2 regions of the Psychrobacillus sp. NPDC096623 genome follow, and region 1 is predicted to be linked to the other one. Evidence: predicted binding sites of a transcription regulator. Region 1 holds the regulator's gene; the other holds the start of a gene.

The links. Region 1 encodes LexA, which represses DNA repair genes until DNA is damaged. Its sites were predicted from a motif close to CGAACATATGTTCG; they were not measured.
Region 2: a site for LexA is predicted at 2,553-2,566, ahead of ACIQX2_RS09770 (YolD-like family protein). Genes of this name have one in related genera too.

What each region holds. Positions count from the first base shown of each region.
Region 1 covers NZ_JBIWER010000002.1:459,867-468,052, forward strand. The annotation lists gene ACIQX2_RS06980 (long-chain-fatty-acid--CoA ligase) at 1-562, shown strand, start outside; gene ACIQX2_RS06985 (hypothetical protein) at 861-1,031, opposite strand; gene ACIQX2_RS06990 (hypothetical protein) at 1,182-1,352, opposite strand; gene lexA (transcriptional repressor LexA) at 1,625-2,245, opposite strand; gene yneA (cell division suppressor protein YneA) at 2,416-2,733, shown strand; gene ACIQX2_RS07005 (YneB family resolvase-like protein) at 2,730-3,380, shown strand; gene ACIQX2_RS07010 (DUF896 domain-containing protein) at 3,443-3,676, shown strand; gene tkt (transketolase) at 3,763-5,763, shown strand; gene ACIQX2_RS07020 (YneF family protein) at 5,915-6,133, shown strand; gene ACIQX2_RS07025 (alpha/beta hydrolase) at 6,157-7,086, opposite strand; gene ACIQX2_RS07030 (hydroxymethylglutaryl-CoA lyase) at 7,098-7,994, opposite strand; gene ACIQX2_RS07035 (acetyl-CoA C-acetyltransferase) at 8,100-8,186, shown strand, end outside.
Region 2 covers NZ_JBIWER010000003.1:52,838-61,023, reverse strand. The annotation lists gene ACIQX2_RS09780 (alpha/beta hydrolase family protein) at 1-910, opposite strand, end outside; gene ACIQX2_RS09775 (LLM class flavin-dependent oxidoreductase) at 1,310-2,302, shown strand; gene ACIQX2_RS09770 (YolD-like family protein) at 2,600-2,971, shown strand; gene ACIQX2_RS09765 (HAD family hydrolase) at 3,121-3,780, shown strand; gene ACIQX2_RS09760 (HAD family hydrolase) at 4,561-5,199, shown strand; gene ACIQX2_RS09755 (GNAT family N-acetyltransferase) at 5,699-6,151, shown strand; gene ACIQX2_RS09750 (histidine phosphatase family protein) at 6,246-6,806, shown strand; gene ACIQX2_RS09745 (AAA family ATPase) at 7,021-7,575, shown strand; gene ACIQX2_RS09740 (hypothetical protein) at 7,572-8,186, shown strand, end outside.

The DNA.
Region 1 (8,186 bases):
AGGAATTGAACTTGCTTTTAATGGGGAAACGAAAGTAGTTAACCAAGAAGATGGACAAGAAGTTGCATGGAATGGGAAAGAACTTGGTGAGATTATCACTCGTGGAAATGTAGTCATGGATGGTTATTACAAGGATCCAGAAAGAACTGCTGAAGCAGTTAAAGACGGTTGGTTCTACACAGGAGACTTAGCTGTAACGTATCCTGATGGTTATATCGAAATCCAAGATAGAATAAAAGATATGATTATCTCTGGAGGAGAAAATATTTCTTCCACAGAAATTGAAGGTGTACTATATAAACATCCCGATATTTTAGAGGCTGCAGTTATTGCTATACCTGATGATAAGTGGGGAGAAGTTCCAAAGGCAATTATCGTACTTCATGAAGGAAGAACAGTTACAGAAAAAGAATTAATCGATTACTGTCGTTCGAATATGTCTCATTTCAAAGCGCCAAAATCGATTGAATTTGTAGAGGCATTACCAAAAACAGCTACAGGAAAACTGCAAAAATTCCGTTTACGCGAAATGTACTGGAATGGCCCTAAAAAGGTAAATTAACAAAAAACTCACTCCGGTGGTTTCACCGGAGTGAGTTTTTATAGGCTTCTTAATAGTACTAGTATTAGAGATTTTGTTTAGTAGAGGTTTCAGTAATGTTATTCGCACCACTCCAATAAAAACATGTTCAAGTAACGGATACTTAAGTTGAAGAAGAAATTGTTATTAACATACGGTAAAAGCTCAGTTCACAATGGATTGAGGATTTTATTATTTAAAAAAGCGTTTGAGCTCTATGCTCTCAACGCTTTTTGTATATGGTTAGTTTGTTTATTACTAAGTAAGAGGGAGCCGTCACTTATTGAGTTTCAAGTGAAACTGTTAAAGGATAATCGACATCGAAAAGTAATATCGCTTCAGTGAGAAGATGGATATCAATAAGAATTTGCTCTTTTATATGTTTAAAGGGACATTTATAGTAATCATCTATTAATCGATTTAGTTCTTTATAAATTAATGCTATAGGCAATAATACTCCCCCTTATGATCTATAATACCTGTTTTTTTATTATGTAACAAATCGACTATAATTGGAAGTATTTTAAGTAATAATTTTTGAAAAAGAGAACAAAGGCCATGTGGAATTGAAGAGTTGTTTAGGTACAAAAAGATCACTTGATTAATAACCAAGTGATCTTTCATAGTTAATCCCTAGCTTACTTTTTTCAATAATTCTTAGTGCATCCTTTAATAGTTTAATATCGATCAATATTTGTTCCTTCAGTTGGAAGTTATTGCATCTATAATAGTCATTTATGAGTTTTTTAAGTTCTTCTACAATTATTTTCATAGGTTACGACTCCTTTGTAGTTATGTATCACCCATAAATAAGTATGTAATTTAACCTATGTAAGCTTATAGAAATAATACCCACATTTTGTTATTTTCAAACTCTTTATATTATATTTTAGAATATAATATTTTTCAAAACAAAACCCCTCAACCATAAAGGTAAAGGGGTTTTTCGATGATTTCAACGAAAATGTCCACTTTTCGTTGAAATATGATATCGGCTCTTCGTTATTTTAAGTAATATTAAGTAGATTGTCAAGTCTGTAAATACTATTGAATATTGCGATAAACTCCAACAACTTTTCCAAGAATGCTAACGGAGTTTACGATGATTGGTTCCATGGAGGAATTTTCAGGTTGTAAACGGAAATAGGATTTTTCCTTAAAGAACCGCTTCACTGTCGCTTCATCCTCGTCGGTCATTGCTACAACAATATCACCATTATTTGCTGATTGCTGTTGTTTTACAACAACATAGTCACCATTTAAAATTCCTGCTTCAATCATACTGTTACCCATAATCTCTAACATAAATAAATTATCATCAGATGTACCAAAAGTTTCTGGCAGCGGGAAAAATTCTTCAATATTTTCAATTGCCGTAATTGGCAATCCAGCAGTAACTTTACCAACTAGTGGCACATGAACTACGTTTTGTTTTTCAGCCATGCTTCCTAAACTGTCAAGGATTTCAATGGCACGTGGTTTAGTTGGATCTCTTCTGATTAAACCTTTACTTTCTAATCGAGCTAAGTGTCCATGGACAGTAGAACTTGATGCTAAGCCCACAGCTTCTCCTATTTCTCGAACGGATGGTGGATACCCTTTTTTGCGTACTTCTTCTTTTATAAAAGCTAGAATGTCTTCTTGCCTTTTAGATGCTTTCTTCATTTGTTCACCTCTTTAAGAGTAATTACTATCCTTTTCTATCTTATTAATAGTATAACAGGCTACGAACATTAATGCAAACATAGGTTCTAATTAGTGTTGACAAAAACAAACGTTCGCATTATTATTAAATTATACATTACGAACACATATTCTATTAGGGGGTATTTTTAATGACCTGGATAAAAGAAAACTATTTTCTATCATTTTTTGTTGCTGGAAGTATTGCTTTTATAATGTTTATAATAATCTCGAAATCTTTTTCTACAGATGAGAGTCAACATATTAATATAGAGCAAGGCGATTCTTTATGGGAGTTAGCACATGAGTACGGAGTTAATGAAGATAAAAAAGTATGGATTAATAAGGTAATGGCGATGAATAACTTGAAAGATGAACATATAAAAGCAGGAGAAATACTTAAAATTCCAGCCAATGAAAAAAGTTACCACTTCGATAATGAAACGGAGTTAGCAGGCGATACAAAATGAAATCAGTTATCTATTGTCGTGTGAGCACTGAAAAAGAGTCTCAAGAGACCTCTTTAAAGAGACAGGAAGAGGAACTGTTAGAATTTGCAAAACAAAAAAGCTATGAAGTGGCAAAAGTATTTATTGATCAACATAGTGGTTATGATGTTGAGCGTGAAGGCTTATTAGAATTACTTGACTATATAAAAGAAAATGAAATTAACGCTGTATTTGTTCAAGATGAAACTCGAATAGGTAGAGGAAATGGAAGAATGGCAGTTCTACATCTACTCCAAAAAACAAATACCTCTGTGTACACTTTACAAGATAAAGGGGTCATTAATTTAAATGAAATGGATTCTATGCTCCTCGAAATATTAGCGCTTGTGGAGGAATATCAAAGGAAATTACATAATGCTAAAATAAGACGAGGGATGAAAAAGGCGGTTTCCAAAGGATACCGACCAGAAAAAAATTTAAAGACAAAAGGAAATCCTGAAGGAAGGGAAAGAATAGATGTTCCTGTAGAAGAAGTTGTTAGACTACGGAATGCAGGTCTTACCTATGAGGAGATTTCGAGCACTTTAAAAGGATTGGGTTTTAACATTAGTAAAGCAACCGTCCATCGACGTTATATTGAGTACATAGAAACACATGGAGTGAAATGACTTGCACTCTGTGTGTTTTTTCCTTACCTTTATATAAAGAGAAAGTGAAAGGATGCGTTAAAATGTTAAGTAAAGAAAAACTAGCAAGAATTAGCGAGCTGTCTAAAAAATCTAAAACAACAGGACTTTCAATTGAAGAAGCAAAAGAACAGAGTTCTTTACGTAAAGAATATTTGGAAACTTTTCGCTCCACAATGAGAGATACTATAGAAAGTGTAAAAATAATTGACCCTGCTGGAAATGATGTAACCCCTGTAAAGGTTCAAGAAGCCAAGAAAGGAAAGTTTCTGAATTAATTAATCATTTCAGAAACCATTGATAATACAGACATTCTTGTCTAAACTAGAAATATAGAAAAAATTTGTTTGAGAGGATGTCATTCATGTCATTACAATCCGATTTATTAGCAATTAATACGGTTCGAACTTTGTCTATTGATGCAATCGATAAAGCTAATTCTGGTCACCCTGGTTTACCAATGGGGGCTGCACCAATGGCTTACACTTTATGGACAAAACATTTACGTCATAATCCAAATAACCCAACATGGTTCAACCGCGACCGTTTTGTATTATCTGCAGGTCATGGTTCTATGCTTTTATATAGTCTACTTCACCTTGGTGGCTATGATTTACCTATGGAAGAGATTAAGAACTTTAGACAATGGGATTCTAAAACACCTGGACATCCTGAATTCGGTCACACTGCAGGAGTAGAAGCAACAACTGGTCCACTTGGTCAAGGAATCGGGATGGCAGTAGGTATGGCGATGGCTGAGGCACACTTAGCAGCTACGTACAATAAAGAAAACCACTCTATTATTGATCATTATACTTATGCATTATGCGGTGATGGTGATTTAATGGAAGGTGTAGCTGCAGAAGCAATTTCTCTTGCTGGCCATCTTCAATTGGATAAATTGATTGTATTATATGATAGTAATGATATTTCTTTAGATGGTGATTTAGGTAAATCATTCTCAGAAAATGTAGAAAAACGATTTGATTCATATGGTTGGAACTATATTCTCGTAAAAGACGGAAACGATATCGAAGAAATTTCAAATGCTATTGATAAAGCGAAGTCTCAAAATGATAAACCAACTCTTATTGAAGTGAAAACTGTTATCGGCTTTGGTTCTCCTAACCGTTCTGGTAAGTCAGATGCTCATGGTATGCCTTTAGGAAAAGACGAAACTCTTTTAGCTAAAGCGGAATATAAATGGTTATACGAAGAGGACTTCTACGTTCCTGAAGAGGTTTATGACACATTCAAACAAGCATCTGAACGTTTAGGTGTTCAAGAAGAGGCTTCTTGGAATGAGAAACTAAATGCGTATGAGTCTGAATTCCCTGAGTTAGCTTCAACACTAAAAACAGCTATTTCTGGAGAATTACCTGAAAACTTTGCAGATGCATTGAAAACGTACGAAACTGGTACTTCTCATGCTACTCGTTCTGCATCTGGGGAAGCAATTAATGCAATTGCTCAAAACTTACCTTCATTCTTTGGTGGTAGTGCCGATTTAGCAGGGTCCAATAAAACTACCATGAAGAATGTTGGAGATTTTTCAGCAGAAAATTATGCTGGAAAAAACATTTGGTTCGGTGTACGTGAGTTTGCAATGGGGACTGCTTTAAATGGAATGGCTTTACACGGAGGACTAAATGTATTTGGTGGTACATTCTTCGTATTTAGTGACTATGTACGCCCAGCAATTCGTTTATCTGCATTAATGGGACTTCCTGTAACGTATGTATTTACACATGACAGTATCGCTGTTGGGGAAGATGGTCCAACCCATGAGCCAGTGGAACATTTAGCTTCTTTACGAGCAATGCCAGGTCTATCTGTAATCCGTCCAGCTGATGCAAATGAAACTGCAGAAGCTTGGAAACTAGCTGTTTCATCTAAAAATATTCCGACGGTTCTAGTGCTATCTAGACAAAACCTTCCTACGCTTGAAAACTCAGTGGAGCTAGCTAAAGAAGGAGTTTCAAAAGGAGCTTATGTTGTAGCGCCTAATGAAAAAGCGGAAGCGATCCTGCTTGCAACTGGTTCAGAAGTGAGTCTTGCAGTTGAAGCGCAACAAGCACTTTCTAAAGAAGGTATTGAAGTTTCCGTTGTTTCTATGCCGTCATGGGATTTATTTGAGAAACAAGATGCTGCATATAAAAATACGGTTTTACCATCTCATTTAACAAAGCGTCTAGCAATCGAAATGGGTTCATCATTAGGCTGGCACCGTTATGTTGGATTTGAAGGCGACGTAATTGCTATTGATAAATTCGGTGCAAGTGCTCCTGGTGAAATTGTTATGAAAGAATATGGTTTCTCTGTAGAGAATGTTGTTTCTAAAATGAAAGACCTACTTCAAAAATAAGAATATTAATAAAAGCAATTCAAATACTTTTAAACATTTAGTATTTGAATTGCTTTTTTATTCGAATTTATATAGAATGCAAAAAGAATCTATAGTATAATTTTTAATGGTGTCTTGTACACGTAGATAAGAACATGAAGGAGGAGAAAATATGCAAACATGGATTTGGATTGTTATTATAATCGTTGCGTTAATCGCTGGTGCGGCAATTGGTTTCTTTGCAGCACGTCAATATATGATGAAGTACTTAAAAGAAAACCCGCCTATTAATGAACAAATGCTACGTATGATGATGGCACAAATGGGTCGTAAGCCTTCTGAAAAACAAGTTAAACAAATGATGAATCAAATGAATAAAATGCAAAAATAAAAAGCACTCAGCAGAGTGCTTTTTTATTTATTTAACAAACCATTTTCTTGTAGAAAATCTGCCACAACTTGCTCATATTCTTTACTATTTTCATTGAACGATTTAGCATGTTCACCTATATCAAATAATTTTAATGTTTTTGGACCTAGCTTTTTTTCATATAAATCTTCAGTCATTTTAGGAAGTATAAAATCATCTTGCAAACTATGGATAAATAAGACTGGTTTTTCAATTTTGTCAATCACATCAATTGGGGAAACGAGATTTAGCGTATATCCATCACGCAGTTTTAAAAACAAATTCGCAAATCGTATCGCGAGACTCGATCGGAGAGGAGTTGTCTGTGTCATTATATGATAAACTTGCTGCTCAAAATCTGAAAATGCACAATCCGAAATATAAAAATTAGCATCATCAATTATAGAGCCAGCATATAGCAGTGTGGTGGCTGCCCCCATAGATTCTCCATGAATACCTAAAACTGCATCATTTCCCGCTCTTTCTCTTACTGCTTCAACAACAGATTGTAAATCTATTTTTTCATAAAACCCAAAGCTAGTTGTCTTGCCACCGGAATCACCATGTCTACGATGATCGTAGACAACACTATTAAATCCAAGACGTTCAAACATACGAACAAAACGTAGCGAGTTAATTTTGTTTTCGGTGACCCCATGGCAAATAACGACATAATTATTTGTTTCTAGTGGCTCGACAAAAATGGCTTTTAAAGAATAGCCATTTTTAGATTCGATCCATTGTTCCGTTTTATTTACTGCGTTAAACCAGGCTTCATCTAATCTTTTTGAGGTAATTTCGCGGTTTAATATAAAATCATTTTCTTTTTTCTTCATATACATCAACCTATTAGTTACAAAAAAACCAAAGAACGTAGTGATAGCTGTCAAAATACTAGTAAAAATACTCGTCCAAATAATTACTCGTTTCTTCATTTGATCAACCCCTACTTACTTTTAAATAGACTATACATACCCGTGTCTATTGGTCTAGACACAAAAGGTTCAATCACTTCTACTGCTTTAAGCAGTGAATCAAGGTTAATATTCGTCCGTATACCCATTTGATGTAGCATATTCACAACATCTTCAGTTGCTACATTTCCTGTTGCACCAGGTGCAAAAGGACATCCGCCTAGTCCACCAGTAGAAGTATCGAACCGATCAATTCCCGCTTGAAGGCTTGCTAGTATATTGGCTATACCCATTTTTCGAGTGTCATGAAAATGAGCGGTAATAAGAGTAGCTGGAAATTCATTCTTCAACATTTTGAACAATTCATAGCTTTCCTGGGGATTAGCCATTCCAATTGTATCTGCTACGCTTAGTTCGTTTACACCCCATGAAACGAACTCTTTGCACAGGGCTAATGTGTCTGATGGATCTATTTTACCCTCATATGGACAATAAAAAGCAGTGGAAATACAGGCGCGAACAAAATGACCTTCTTGTAATAGTTTTTCCACAATTGGCATGAGTTCATCCATGCTTTCTTTCGTTGTTTTATTAATATTTTTTTTATTAAAACTGTTAGAAACGCCTACAAATACTGCGAAATTCTGAGCACCAGATTGTGTGGCTAATTCGACACCTTTTTTATTTGGTGTTAGTACAATTTGTCTACCCATTTTTTTCACTTGGGTAACTATTACATTTGCATCTTTCATTTGCGGTACCCATTTTGGTGAAACGAAGGAGGTTAACTCCATTTCCTCTATTCCTGCTTGCTGCAGTTTTTCGATATAGGCTAGTTTCACTTCAGTTGATACTTCATTTTTTTCATTTTGTAAGCCATCTCTTGGACCTACCTCGATAATTGTCACTTTATTTGGTAAACTAAACATAATCATCCCTCCCTCTTTATTGTAAAGAAAGGATGGTTAAACAAGCAAATTTAAGTTTGCTTCTTTTAAATTAGTTTAATACAGGGGAAACAAGGAGGAAATCAAGTGACTAATGAAGTTGTGATCGTAAGTGCAGTAAGAACAGCAATAGGTTCTTTTCAAGGTGCCTTAAAAGATGTTCCAGCTACCAAA
Region 2 (8,186 bases), on a different contig from region 1:
ATTCAGAAATATCTTTAATAACTTGTTTATCTATTTGTTGTTCAACCTTATACTCTTTTCTCGCTTTTAGTATCTTGCCATAAACGGAAGGCATAAACAAATGATTTAAGTTCGGATAAAGTTTAAATGTTGCATTTGGATTGTTCTCCAATAATTTTTTATAACCATTAAAATCTTTTTCTATTGATACTTGGAAATCCTTCTCGCCTTGCAAAATGAAAACTGGTATATCCAAAGCTTTGAGATAACTTGTGGATGGATGTTCACCCATTTCTTTGAAGTAGTAAGTCCTAACATATTTCCCCAAAACTTTGGTTGACTTTGCTTCTTCGTCACTTAGATTATAGATGTTGTTGAATTTAGTTGTTAATGATGCTATTTGTTTTCGAGCAATCATTTTTAAAACCTTATTCAATGAATTTAAAACATCATTATTTTGGTCTATCATAATTTCTTCTAATTTGCGTGGGGAACCAGCCATAATGATGATTCCATTGAAGTTTCCACCTTCAGCATCGATTCTTGGAGCCAACATACCTCCCATGCTATGACCTATAATATATATTTTGTTTCCATCTATACGCGGATCCGTTCGTAAAAAGTTAGCTGCTAGTATAGCATCTTCAATTGTTTCTTCTTTAACTGATAACCCAGTTTCTTTTTTCAGTTCTTTACCGTATACGAATGTTCTCTTGTCATAACGAAGCACTGCAATTCCTTTTTTCGCCAAACCTTTAGCCAGGTCTTTAAAGGGATGATTATTTCCGATTTTTGCATCCATGTTACTTGGACCAGAACCGTGAACTAAAATAATCGCTGGATGCAAGCCTTTAACTTTATCAGGAATGGTCAACATTCCGTTAAGTGGGTACTTTGTTCCAGCACCTAATACAATTTTTTCATCTGTCATGAGGTTACCTCCACTGAATAATAATTATTTCTGTTACACATATTACTTTATAAAGATTGTATACTATTATTTTGTATATCCGGTTAAGTAATCAAAATGACCTACTCACTCTTGCGAATAAGTCTGCGAATTTATATATTATTTTACTGTTTTGCCCCCCGAAAGAGAACCCATTAAATCCCTTTTATTTTATTTTTATCTTGTTATAAGCAAACTCTCCTGCTTCTGTAACGACGATTAATTGTTTCTCCGTCTGCTACTTCTTGATTCACTCCATTAAAAGATGTCGCTTGGATTATTTCTATCACCAAGTCCCTTTCGTTTACTTTTTATTTTTTATTCGTTAGCATTTGTAAAGAGAAGTATTTAAGGTGGATTTGCAGAAGGGAAGATAAATAGATGAAATTAAGTGTACTCGACCAAGCGCCAATCACAACTGGCAATACTGCTGCAGGAGCATTAAAAAAAGCAGAAGAATTGGCTATTTTAACAGATGAACTAGGATATCACCGTATGTGGATGGCCGAGCATCATGGAACAGATGCGTTCGCAAGCTCGGCACCCGAAGTAATTGCAGCTCACTTAGCGGCAAAAACGAAAAATTTACGTATCGGTACAGGTGGAGTAATGATGATGCACTACTCACCACTAAAGCTTGCCGAAGTATTTAAAACACTAAGTGCGCTTTCTCCAGGTCGTATCGATTTTGGTGTTGGACGTGCCCCAGGTGGAGATAATTACGCGATGTATGCTCTTTCGGAAGGTCGTCCTCCATTGGTCAATAATATGTATGAAAAGTTAGCCATTGCTCTGCAACTAATCAATGATGAAGTTCCAGAAGATAGTCTATATAACAGAACGATTGCGACACCTTCAAAAATTGTCTTGCCAGAAGCTTGGTTACTTGGTTCTACTGGGAACAGTGCTGTACAAGCTGGAAGAATGGGGCTTGGATATTCCTTCGCCCAATTTTTCCAAGGCGGTATGACTCCTGCAATTTTAGAGACGTATCGCAAAAATTTCACACCTTCCCCTTTAATGGAGAAGCCGGAGATTAATGTTACTTACTTAGTAACTGTTGCTGAAACAAAGGAAGAAGCTGAGTTTGAAGCATTACCACAGGACATCTCGCGTTTATCTCTTATGAAAGGGCAGATTCGCCCATTAATGACACCAGAGGCAGCGCAGGAATATTCACTGACGGAAATGGACCGAATGATGATTCAAGAAAATCGTAAAATTCATTTAGTTGGTTCCGCTAAAGAAGTGGCGGAGACTTTACAGGAAGAGCAAGATAATTATGGTTTCGATGAAGTAATGATTTGTAGTATTCCACATTCGCAAGAAAAACGATTAAACGTCTATCGTTTACTCGCAAAAGAATTGATGTAAATAGAAATTGGATTGGACACGCTCATTATGGCGTGTCTTTTATTTCGGAGAGAATGGTCTCCTATATGAGAATCGATCGATGATGTTTAATAATCGATCAATGACATCAAATAATCGCTCGATGCTGCCTATTAATCGATCATTAAAGCCTAATAATCGCTCAATAGCTCTTCACAATCGATCAATAAAACAAAAATCGGTGGCTTTTGAAGGTCATTGTTTTATTAGCCATTTATTTCTACTTGAAAAAAGAACAGATGTTCGATATGATAAATGAAAAAGAAAGAATGTGATAGCATGGCTAAATTTGAAGAGGATTGGAACCAATTTGATTTATCCCATATACGTGATCGTGGGTCGAAAAAATGGGTAGCGATGATGTTACCAGAACATGTGAAAATGCTGCGAGAGTATGGCGAAGAAATTAAAAAAGAACCTCGCCCAGACTTAAATGAGTTTGACTATGAAGCGATTCAGGATCAAATCGCACTCGCGATGAAACGAAATGTCGAGATTAAAATAAAACGGTGGAAAGAGGGAGAGTTTATCTATAACCGCGGCACAATACAATGGATTGATTTGAGAAAGCGAACAATCGAACTGGAGGATCCCTTCCGCTCATTTGAAGTAGCGATTGATGAAATCGTAGACGTCACCCTATTAGAATAACAACTACCAACGGCATCATCCCTTCGACAGGGATGATGCCGTTGTTGTATGGATGCAGAAAAGAAGGATTTTAATAGGAAGATGTGGAAGAATATACTAGAAGAAATAAAACATGGGAGTACATAGATAAAAAGTAAAGGGAGAATAAAATGATTAAAGCAATTTTGTTTGATCTTGATGGAACACTGCTCAACAGAGACGAGTCGTTAAGCATATTTGCAGATAAGCAATATGATAGACTGAGTCATCTTATCGGTCCTATTACAAAAGATGTGTATAAAACAAGGTTTATACAATTGGATAGCCGAGGATACGTTTGGAAGGATAAAGTTTATCGACAACTCGTGGAGGAATTTGCAATTACCAAAATTTCTTGGGAAGAACTGCTCGAGGACTATTTGAAGGAATTTAGGTATAGTTGTGTCGCCTTCGATCATCTCTTGCTCATGCTAGAGGAATTAAAGAAAAGAAAAGTACTAATCGGTATGATTACAAATGGATATGGCCAATTTCAAATGGATAATATAAAAGCTTTAGGTATAGAAAGCTATTTTCAGGTCATTTTAATTTCTGAATGGGAAGGTATGAAAAAGCCTGATTCCCAAATATTTTTACGAGCTGCAGACAAACTTGGTGTGCTACCAAGCGAATGCGTTTTTATCGGCGATCATCCAGAAAATGACGTGCAAGGTGCCAATAATGCTGGGATGATGGGTATTAGGAAAAGAGATATACAATGGACGGATGTTCATGCAGAGTATGAAATAGATGACTTAATGGAAATACCAGCTTTGATGGATGAGTGGTAGGATGAGAAAAATGAAACGCCAGTATATTGAAATCTTATAGGATGGATTTTGGTTATTTTTCTAACAATAAGCAAATTTTACTTTTCGGAACAATTTGCCATCATTACTACTGGTTTCGGTGGTTTAATCTGTATAATAATTGGCGCTTCTTTAGTCTTTTATAAGCCACAAGGAAAAATAGATCAAGTAAAGAGTTAAAACATTAATTATTACAAAACTAAAAGAAGTTAAGCTAATAAGGAAAAAGAGATGGTGTAAAGTATTGAAAAAAATTGGATATACTCTCGTAATTTCAGTAATCTCAATTATATTATTCCAAACTTATTTTTATTTTGTAAATGTAAATAGTGAAATGCTCTATACTATTGGCACATTAAGTATTATAGTTTTATATTTTTTGATAGGGTATCCTACATTACTAATCGTATCCAACAAATCTACGATTAAATCAAGATGTATTCGATATTTAATTGCCACATTAATAGGAATAATTTTCTTTATATTATTTTATATAAATATCGGTGAGTTAGAAAATAAAGATATTTTCTACCACCTTGTACCATATAGCTTCTTGTTTGGAATCATAGGGGGATTACTATATTTCTCACCAATTGAAATTACACGTAGTTTAAATAAAATGAATACTATTTGAATGCTCTTGCAGTTGTTGGGCTTAGAACTGTTAATAGTGGATTATTAATATATAGAAGTACTTTTCGCTAGTAATTTTTTGAACTGACAGAAGTAAGAAAACACAAGAATATTAAAGGATGTGAAATTATGAAAGCGATCATTTTTGATTTTGATGGAACCATTGCTGATACTTTGCCAGTTTGCTTTTATGCCTTTCAAGCAGTATTTAAGGAATTTGACAACATGGAAGTAAATTCTGATGAAATTAAGGCTATGTTCGGTCCATCTGAGACTGGAATTATCAGAGAAAATCTTGTGGATAAAAATCACGATAAAGCAATTGAATTATATTATGAAAAATATATAGAAAAGCACCGTGAACTTGTTATAGATAATGAAGAGATTAATCATTTACTCTATCGCTTAAAAAGAGAAGGCTACAAGTTAGGGATTGTAACAGGAAAAGCAGAAAGAAGTCTGGTTATTTCTTTAGAATGCCTTAATATGAATGAGTTATTTGATGTAATCATTACTGGTGATGACGTTTATATACCAAAACCTCACCCAGAGGGAGTAAATAAGGCATTGGAACTGCTTAACGTAAAAAATACCGAGGCTGTTTTTCTAGGAGACAGTGACGCGGACATTCTTGCTGGTAAACAAGCGAACGTACATACAATCGGAGTACATTGGTTGCCAAATTATCAGACTCTGGAATTTAGTGTACAACCAGATCAAATGTTTGGTAGTGTAAATGAATTCATACAATCACTTACAAACTTATAAATTTACAAGGTTGCGAACTCTATACTAAGGGATAAGAGGGCGAAGTGACAATCGCGATCTTCGAGACATAGACGACAATCTTAAAAAGTTATTGCAGCAGTAACTTAAACTTGGAAATGGATGTGAGTTAATGCTCGTAAAAGGTAATATGATTGGTAGTATGCCTAAGTTTTATTGGGTATTATTAATTCCTATTTTTTTAGGTGTAAGTTACTATAATATTTTCTTGGATTGGCAGCTGCAGTTCTATAGTGTTACGGAAACCGAAGATTTTGGACGATATGTATTTGTGATATGTCTAAGTTTTTGTCAGTCCTTTATTTATGTTTTATTCATTCGTTTAGCAGTATCTTTTTATAAATATATATCAAAATAAACGACAGAATACTTCATCTTAAATGGAGATGGAGTATTTGAGCGTACCAGAAGGAATTGCTGGATATATAGCCATGAAAGGTATAAAAGAAGAAGTAGTTATAAATAGGAGATTATGATGAACATAAATATTAGGAAACTTGTAAAAGGGGAAAAACCCCCAATAGAGTTGCTTTTAACGGCTGACCCTTCAAAATTAATTGTAGAGGAATACGTTAATCGGGGTGACTGTTTTGTAGCTGAAAATGAACGGAAAATTATTGGGGTTTATGTGTTGCGTCCAACAAGACCGGAAACGGTGGAATTGGTTAATATTGCAGTAGTGGCTAATCAACAGGGTAAAGGGATTGGAAAGCAGTTAGTGGAAGATGCTATACAAAAAGCAAGGTTAAAAGGCTTCCAAACAATTGAAATTGGAACTGGAAATTCAAGTATAGGACAGCTTGCGCTTTATCAAAAGTGTGGTTTTAGAATTATAGGGGTGGATATAGACTTTTTTACAAAGCATTATTTAGAAGAAATTTTTGAAAACGGAATACATTGTAGGGATATGATTCGACTATCTCAGAATGTATAAATTAATTGAGGAATTCACTGGATAAAATCAAATTAATAAAAAAAGTTTGTTTTTTTAGTTAATATAAAAAAATGACCTTGGGGAGTAAACAAACATGCAAACAAATTTATACTTCGTGCGACATGCTCATTCTACATATACACCAGATGAATTAGGAAGACCTTTATCAGAACGGGGCCTTGTCGACGCAGAAAGAATTACTCAAATGCTTGAACAAGAAAATATAGATGTGGTAATTTCGAGCTCATATAAAAGAGCCATAGAGACAGTCGAAGGAATAGCAAAATTTATAGGAAGAGAAATTATTATAGAAGATGATTTTAAGGAACGTAAATTGTCTCAAGAGCCTATTGAGGATTTTAATTCTGCTATCACAAAAGTATGGGAGGACCAGACCTTTTCGTGGGAAGGTGGAGAATCTAATATTATCGCCCGAAAACGTGGAGTTGAAGCAACTTTGAATGTATTGGAACAGTACATAGGAAAAAATATTGCAGTAGGAACACATGGTAACCTATTGGTATTAATAATGAATTACTTTGATAAAAATTATGATTTTACTTTTTGGAAGGAACTTGATATGCCCGATATTTATAAATTGACTTTTGATCAAAAGAAGCTGATAGAAGTTAATAGAATATGGGAGAGGTTGTAAAGGATGGCCATTCTTAGAACCTGCTTACCTGATAATCAAGTTTATGTGCCAAATTGTCACCTACATATAATTCCAAGATATACTGATAAACCATTGGCTAGTAAAGGGCTACGTCTTTGTTGTAACAGCCTGAAAATAAGAGGAAGAGAATTTAATCCTCTCATTAAGAAGCAAGGGGAACGTCGATTTTTCAGCGAGAAAGGCGGTAAAATCAATGAAAGTTCAAATTATTGGTGGGTCTGGAACGGGCAAGAGTACCTTAGCAAAATTTATAAGTGAAAAAGAAAATATTAAGTGGATTGATACAGATAATTATCTATGGAAAGATGAATCATTTACTGAAAACTATCCGATTGAAAAGCGAAAAGAAATGTATGAAATAGATATGGAATTCAATCCCGATTATGTAGTATCAGGCTCAATCTTTTCATGGTATCCAAATGGATTTACTAATCGTGATTTGTTTGTTTTCCTCTTTCTTGATGAAGAGATTAGAATGGAACGTTTAAGAAAGAGAGAGATTAAGCGAAATAATCCGAAAGAATCATGGCTTGATGAAGATGGAAACAAAACGAATGAATTCTTAGAATGGTGTAAAACGTATTTAAAGGAACAAGATAAAGCAATGATAGGAACATATGCTGCGCAATGTTATGAAATGGAATTATCAAAAAGTCCTATATTAAAACTTGATAGCTCTCAACCTGTGGATGAACTTTATTTAGCAATAAGAGGAGCGTTACAAGAGAAAAGAGAGGGTGGAGCATGAGAAAGCTTGTAATATTTCTACTCATAGTAGCTAGTATTTATATCAATCCCACCTCCATCTTTGCAAATGGTACGAGTTACTTTGAAGAACCAGTTAGCCCAATAGGACATGTCCTACCGATGGAAGAAAGCGTCATCAGCATTGAGAGTGAGAAACTATATATTGATATCGAACAGCAAAGGGATATATCGTTTCCAATAATGCTTGCGAATGTTCGAGTTATATATGAGATGGAAAACAAAACAGCAGAGGATCTTCTAGTACCTATAGCATTTCCTCAACCAGGAGAGTCAAGTGAATGGAGTATAGACTTAGATGGAACTGAAATACCTTTAACTGGTAATGTTCCTTTTGATCCAGAAGAATTAATAGGCGACGATCCTCATATTGAATGGATTAATCCAAGAACAGGAAAAAAATATTCTTTTGGAGGGTACGATGTTATAGGCAACTCGAATAAATTAGGAGCAAAAACTTTTGAAGTAACATTAAATGCAAAGAGCACACAAACGCTGACTATTGAATACAAGGCAACTTTAGGAATAGATGAGAGAGCCAGCCTCCATCCTATTTATCGGTTAGATTATTTACTCCATCCAGCATCTTACTGG